Linked DNA regions of Zobellia nedashkovskayae. The protein of the gene in region 1 interacts with the protein of each later gene in a pairwise test. Links are inferred from orthologs where the notes say so. Each region holds a gene or a part of one and is shown in the gene's direction. Other genes may lie near its edges.

Region 1 (3,655 bases):
TCAGCAATTCAGAAATCTTATTTAAAGACCTTATCAATGTTTCAGATAATAATCCTGAATATCATTTTTATCTAGCAGAGACTTTTCGTGAACAAAAAAAGGTTGGCAATAGTATAACTTCATATAAGAATGCCACGGCAACAGATAGTACCCATCTAAGGAGTCTGTTTCAGTTGGGAAAATACTATGTTGGACAAAGAGAAAAGGATTCGGCCTTTATTTTCATTGACCGTGGACTCCGATTTTACGAAAATGATGTAGCGCTTATAAATTTAAAGGCTTTAGCCTATTTTAACAATGATGAATATATTAAAGCACTTCCTTATTTTAATACGCTTTTAGAGTTAGGAGAGGAAAAGGAGTATATCTATGAAAAACTAGCCTATTGCTATTTTAAGGATTGGGAGTTTGAAAAGGCAAAAGCCAACTATAAAAAGGTCTTAGAATTGAATGAGGAAAATGCCGATGCTTATTTCTATTTGGGTCAGGTATATTGGAAAGATAAACAGATAGATAGTGCGCAGTACTATGTTAAAGAGTCTATTGCAGTTCAGAAACCTTTTCTGGTTAGGGAATATGTTGCCCTTGCTGGAATTTCTAGAAATAAAGAAGATATGAAATCTGCTTTGGAATATTATAAATTAGCTCATGAGGAAGACCCGGATGATGCGCTAATCTATCACAATATTTGTACGGTGGCTGATCAGTATTATAAAGACCCTAAGGTTAAGTTGAAGTATTACGAGAAATTTGACGAAAGGTTCGGTAACAAGAATGATTATATGGCAAAGATGGTAGCCAAACGCATTTCTGAACTAAAAGAGGAAATTCATTATGATGTAAAATAGCAGACCTTGTTTTCTAAATGGTTTTTTTAATAAAAAACTGTCCTTTTGATGAATTTTCCCTTTGCGAATAAGGATTCATAGCACAAACCTCCACAAAAAATCGTAATTTCAGCCTAGAATTAAGGCAATGCGAAACCTCACAATTTTATGTTTTTTGTTCCTGCTTACGGCATGTAATTGGTCGGCTTCAAGGGAAAAGAAAACCCAAGAATTGGTCAACAAAGAAATCTTAGGTATTGATTGGGAAGATGTGGATCAATACCCTCTTTTTGCCGATTGCGACGAAATGGCTTCCAAAGAAGAGCAGAAACAATGTTTTATGGCTACGCTGATGAAACATTTTTCAAAAACACTTGAGGAATCAGATTTTGTGGTACAAGAAGCAGTGAAAGACACTATTTTTGTCGATTTTTTAATGGAAGCTTCAGGGGCTATTTCTCTTTTGAATATTGATAAAGGAGATATAACAGAAATTCAACTTCCAGGTTTTGACAAACAAATAGAAAATTGCCTGAACGGTTTACCTAAAATTGAACCCGCATTAAAAAGAGGTATTCCTGTTAGGGCAAAATTTAGAATTCCTATAGTACTTCAATAAAACAAATTATTTGGCAACGGAAAAAATTATACTCGGCATTGATCCAGGAACTACCATTATGGGCTTCGGTGTTATTAAAGTGGTTGGAAAAAAAATGGAGTTCATTCAAATGAACGAACTGATGCTCAAAAAATACAGCGACCACTACGTAAAATTAAAGCTCATTTTTGAACGCACCATAGAACTTATTGATACGTACCACCCTGATGAAATAGCTATTGAGGCGCCGTTCTTTGGTAAGAACGTACAATCTATGCTCAAACTAGGTCGCGCCCAAGGTGTGGCCATGGCAGCAGGTCTTTCCCGTGAAATTCCCATAACGGAATATTTGCCAAAGAAGATAAAAATGGCTGTAACAGGCAATGGTAATGCTAGTAAGGAACAGGTTGCCAAAATGCTACAAAGTGTACTGGGACTAAAAACGCTACCCAAAAACCTAGATAGTACAGATGGTCTTGCCGCTGCGGTTTGCCATTTTTATAACTCAGGTAGAGTAGATGTCGGTAAAGGGTATTCGGGTTGGGATGCTTTTGTAAAACAGAATAGTTCTAGGGTTAAAAAGTAGTGGGGTAGTAGTGAGTACTTAGTATTAAGTAAATAGTACTCGGTTGGCAGTGAAAAACTAATACTGATTTAATCTACATCTAAAAAAAATTAGTCATTCACAACAACCCCTAACCTCTCAATTCTAAGTGCTAAATACTAATTACTAAAAAAAATGAGCGGCATCTACATCCATATTCCTTTTTGCAAACAGGCATGTCATTATTGTGATTTTCATTTCTCGACTTCAATGGGGAAGAAAGAAGCCATGATTACGGCTTTGCAGAAAGAACTACTCTTGCGAAAAGACGAGTTTAAGAATGAGGTTGTAGAAACTATATATTTTGGAGGAGGAACGCCCAGTGTGCTTCAAACAGAAGAAATACAATCTATTATTGATTCAGTTTACAGTAATTATACAGTTTCTGAAAATCCGGAAATCACGTTAGAGGCCAATCCAGATGATTTATCAACGGAGAAAATAATTGCCCTTTCCAAAAGTCCTATCAATCGTTTAAGCATAGGTGTTCAATCTTTCTTTGAGAAGGATTTAAAACTTATGAATCGTGCACATAATGCTAGTGAAGCGGAGAATTGTATAAGGGAAGCAACTACCTATTTTGATAATATTTCTATTGATTTAATTTACGGAGTCCCAGACATGACAAACGAGCGTTGGAAAGAGAATATAGACAAAGCACTTTCTTTTGGAATACCTCATATTTCTAGTTATGCCCTAACCGTTGAGCCACACACGGCACTCGCTAGTTTTATTAAAAAAGGCTTGGTCAAAAATGTAGATGATGAGGTGGCGCAGGCGCATTTTCATATCCTGTCCGAAACTTTGGAAGCCGCTGGTTTTGAAAGCTATGAGATATCTAATTTTGGAAAACCAGGTTATTTTTCAAGAAATAATACGGCCTACTGGCAACAGAAAAAGTATTTAGGTATAGGTCCGTCCGCACACTCGTATGATGGTGTGCGTAGAGGGTGGAACATCAATAATAATCCCAAATATTTGAAGTCGATAGAAAAAGGAGAGCTTCCTATGGAAACTGAAACCTTATCCGTTACCGATACTTATAATGAATATGTGATGACCGGTTTACGTACCATTTGGGGTGTCTCGCTTACAAGAATTGCTTCTAAGTTTGGTGAGAAATACCAGGAATATGCTTTAATGCAGGCGGAGAAGCACCTGAAGGACGAGTTGCTACATATTGATGGTGACACCCTGTTAACTACTAAAAAGGGGCGTTTTTTAGCTGACGGTCTAGCATCCGACCTTTTTATGTTAAATTTGAAGTAGAAACAGAAGTGAATAGGTGTAGAAGAAGTACACCATGAAGGCCGTAAGCATATAGTTACCCCAAATAACGGCCGTAAAACAACACATATTTATGATTGCCACAGTAAAACATAGAACAAAAAATTATCCTATAGATCTTACAAAACCTTTAGATATATCCATAGTTATAAAAAATGGTGCGGATAATGTAAATGCTTGGTACGTGGATCCGCCAACAATTACACCTCACGAGGAAAAAGGTTTTGTGGGCAAGGTATCGGAAGGAGCGTCCATTAATTTCAATGATATTTCGTTCAACCCACATGCGCACGGGACACACACGGAATGTGTGGGCCATATTACTGAAGAATTTCATTC
Region 2 (3,634 bases), 110 kb from region 1 along the record:
CAAAGCCGAAAATATTGTCATGTTAGACAGTAAGGGGGTTATTAGAAAAGATGCTGAAAATCTATCTGCTTCTAAAAAAGAATTTGCTACAGATAGAAAAATAGATACGCTTTCTGAAGCAATGGTAGATGCAGATGTATTTGTAGGATTATCTATTGCTGATATCGTTACGGCTGATATGTTACTGACAATGGCCAAAAACCCTATTGTGTTTGCCATGGCTAACCCTGATCCAGAGGTAAGTTATGATTTAGCAGTAAAGACCCGTAAAGACATCATTATGGCTACAGGACGGTCTGATCATCCTAATCAGGTGAATAATGTACTTGGTTTTCCTTTTATTTTTAGAGGCGCTTTAGATGTTCGTGCTACAACTATTAACGAAGAGATGAAAATGGCCGCTGTAAAAGCATTGGCCGATCTTACCAAGCAACCTGTTCCAGAGCAGGTAAATATTGCTTATGGGGAAACTAGGTTGACTTTTGGTAAAGAATATATTATTCCAAAACCTTTTGATCAACGTTTGATAGCTGAAATTCCACCAGCCGTAGCTAAAGCAGCAATGGATAGTGGTGTGGCTAAGAACCCTATTGATGATTGGGGCCGATACAAAGAGGAATTGTTACAGCGTTCTGGTAATGATAATAAGGTAGTGCGTTTGTTGCACAACCGGGCCAAAATGAATAAAAAACGTATTGTTTTTGCAGAGGCCGATCATTTGGATGTACTTAAAACAGCACAGATCGTTTATGAAGAAGGTATTGCAGAACCTATTCTTTTAGGACGAAAAGAAGTTATTCTTGAGCTAAAAAAGGAAATAGATTTTGATGCTGATATAGAAATTTTAGACCCGACTTCTAATGAGTTTGATGAAAAACATATTCGCTACGCGACCAAGTTTTGGGAAAGTAGAAAAAGAAGTGGTACTACACTTTATAGTGCTAAAATAAGAATGAGACAGCGTAACTACTTTGGTGCTATGATGGTGCTTGAAGGTGATGCGGATGGAATGATTTCTGGATACTCAAGAGCCTACCCAACAGTAGTAAAACCTATTTTTGAAGTTATAGGGAGAGCTTCGAACGTTAAAAAGGTATCTACGGTAAACATCATGATTACAGATAAGGGACCTTTGTTCTTGTCCGATACTTCTATAAATATTGATCCAAACGCAGAAGAGATCGCTGAAATAGCACAGAATGCAGCTAATGTTGCGGCTACTTTTGGTTTTGAACCTGTATTGGCGTTATTGTCTTATGCAAACTTTGGTTCATCTAGCCATCCTCATGCTAAAAAAGTAAGAGAAGCGGTTCGTATTTTACATGAAAGAAATCCTGATTTAATCGTTGATGGTGAAATCCAAACAGATTTTGCATTAAATAAAGAGTTATTACAGAGTCAGTTTCCTTTTTCTAAACTTGCTGGTAAAAAAGTCAATACCTTGATTTTTCCTAACCTGGAAGCGGCAAACATTACTTATAAATTATTGAAAGAATTGAACCAGGCGGATAGTATTGGCCCAATCATGGTTGGTTTAAGAAGATCAGTTCATATCCTTCAATTAGGGGCAAGTGTAGATGAAATGGTAAATATGACGGCGGTTGCGGTTATAGATGCCCAAGAAAGAGAAAAAAGAAAAAAAGCCAAATCAACAAAGGCTTAATAATAGTATTCGTCCGGCTGTAATGGCCGGACAAAATAACTCCTCAAAACCACACCGAACATGATAACCCACCTCAAAGGCAAACTTGTAGAAAAGAATCCAACATATGTAGTAATAGAATGTGCTGGAGTGGGCTATTTTGTTAATATTTCTTTGAATACTTTTTCTAAGATAGGGGATTCAGAAAGTATTAGTTTATTCACCCATCTACAGGTGAAGGAAGATTCACACACGTTATTCGGTTTTTCTGAAAGGTCGGAACGTGAAATTTTTCGTCTTTTATTATCGGTTTCCGGTATTGGTTCAAGTACGGCAAGAACCATGCTTTCTTCATTGGAACCCGCTCAAATTAGGGATGCTATTGCCAATGGGGACGTGCCAACAATTCAGTCTATCAAAGGCATAGGAGCCAAAACTGCCCAACGAGTAATTCTAGACCTTCGTGACAAGATTTTAAAAGTTTACGATATAGGCGAAGTTTCCGCACTTGCGAACAATACTAATAAAGAAGAAGCGTTATCTGCTTTAGAGGTTCTTGGCTTTGTAAGAAGACAAGCCGAAAAGGTAGTTGATAAAGTACTTACCCAAGATCCCTCGCTCAGCGTAGAGAACATAATTAAACTTGCGCTTAAAAATTTATAACAAGTTTGAAAACAGGGGCCAAACTATTTCTTAAATCACCATTTAAGCTTACACTCCTATTTTTATTTTTGATTGTTTCCTCCAGTATATCGTATGCTCAAGAAACCGAAAATGAAGATAGGGAAGAGCAAGAAGTGGATTCTGTAAAGACCGGTTTTTCTTTGGGTAAACTCAAAATGGAAAATCCGGAAAGTATTGTTTCTAAATACGATTACGACACAAACCTTAACATGTACATCTATTCTGAGAAGGTAGGTGATTTTGATATTGGGTATCCTGTAATTCTAACACCGGAACAGTATTATGAACTAGTACGTCAAGAGGGAATTAAAGGCTACTTTAAAGAAAAGTCTGATGCTTACTCAGGTAAAAAAGAAGGTAGTGAAGAGGCTAGAAAAAACTTACTTCCTAACTTTTATGTAAACAACAACTTCTTTCAATCTATTTTTGGAGGTAATACTATAGAGGTAATACCACAGGGTTCTGTTGCAATGGATTTAGGGGTTATCTGGCAGAAGAACGACAATCCTTCTTTATCCCCAAGAAACCGTACCAATCTTTCTTTTGATTTTGATCAACGTATAAGTTTGAGTATGCTAGGCAAGATAGGAGAGCGATTACAGGTAACCGCAAACTACGATACAGAAGCCACTTTCGATTTTCAGAACATTGTAAAATTAGATTACACACCTACTGAGGATGATATTATACAGTCCATTGAAGTAGGTAACGTAAACATGCCGCTTAACAGTTCTTTAATTACTGGGGCACAAAGTCTTTTTGGGGTTAAAACTCAGCTTCAATTTGGTAAAACTACCGTTACAGCAGTGTTTTCAGAGCAACGTTCACAAAATAATACTGTTGTTGCACAAGGTGGTGGTACAGTTAATGATTTTTCTGTTTCAGCTCTGCAATATGATGAAGACAAGCATTTCTTCTTATCACAATACTTTAGGGACAATTACGATGCGGCTTTAGTCAACTATCCTTATATAAGAAGTCAAGTTCAGATTACGCGTTTAGAAGTGTGGGTTACCAACCGTAGCCAACAAACTTTAAACGTTCGTAATATTGTAGGTATTCAGGATTTAGGTGAATATGATCCCTTAGTTGCGGGAGATGAAACCACTAGAATTGGCCAAAATGCTCCTGCATCATTTTTTAAAACTAATACAGGACAGCCAAATCAATTGCCACGAAATAACGCAAACAACTATGATCCATCTTTAATTGGTAAAGGGGGAGCGCTAACAACAAGTATTCGTGATGTAGCCACTATAGAACAGGGTTTTAATGTGTCAGGGTACTTGCCTAATCAAGGTTTTGATT

What was found.
Region 2: the proteins of ruvC (region 1) and ruvA interact in binary tests that used the Escherichia coli proteins (3 or more experiments, as listed by UniProt). The link is inferred for Zobellia nedashkovskayae from one-to-one orthologs.

The regions. Positions count from the first base shown.
Region 1 is NZ_JADDXR010000002.1:800,111-803,765, reverse strand. The notes cover bases 254-3,233. They hold ruvC (crossover junction endodeoxyribonuclease RuvC), read left to right. Parts: upstream 254-1,456; coding sequence 1,457-2,011; downstream 2,012-3,233. Other genes in these bases: hemW (radical SAM family heme chaperone HemW), read left to right, coding at 2,165-3,233; IWB64_RS03460 (hypothetical protein), read left to right, coding at 976-1,446; IWB64_RS03465 (tetratricopeptide repeat protein), read left to right, coding at 254-848. Also shown: more of IWB64_RS03465, read left to right, coding at 1-253; more of hemW, read left to right, coding at 3,234-3,298; IWB64_RS03445 (cyclase family protein), read left to right, coding at 3,390-3,655.
Region 2 is NZ_JADDXR010000002.1:685,781-689,414, reverse strand. Bases 556-3,514 are described here. They hold ruvA (Holliday junction branch migration protein RuvA), read left to right. Parts: upstream 556-1,723; coding sequence 1,724-2,305; downstream 2,306-3,514. Other genes in these bases: sov (T9SS outer membrane translocon Sov/SprA), read left to right, coding at 2,311-3,514; IWB64_RS02960 (NADP-dependent malic enzyme), read left to right, coding at 556-1,663. In the rest of the region: more of IWB64_RS02960, read left to right, coding at 1-555; more of sov, read left to right, coding at 3,515-3,634. UniProt on the Escherichia coli protein: The RuvA-RuvB-RuvC complex processes Holliday junction (HJ) DNA during genetic recombination and DNA repair.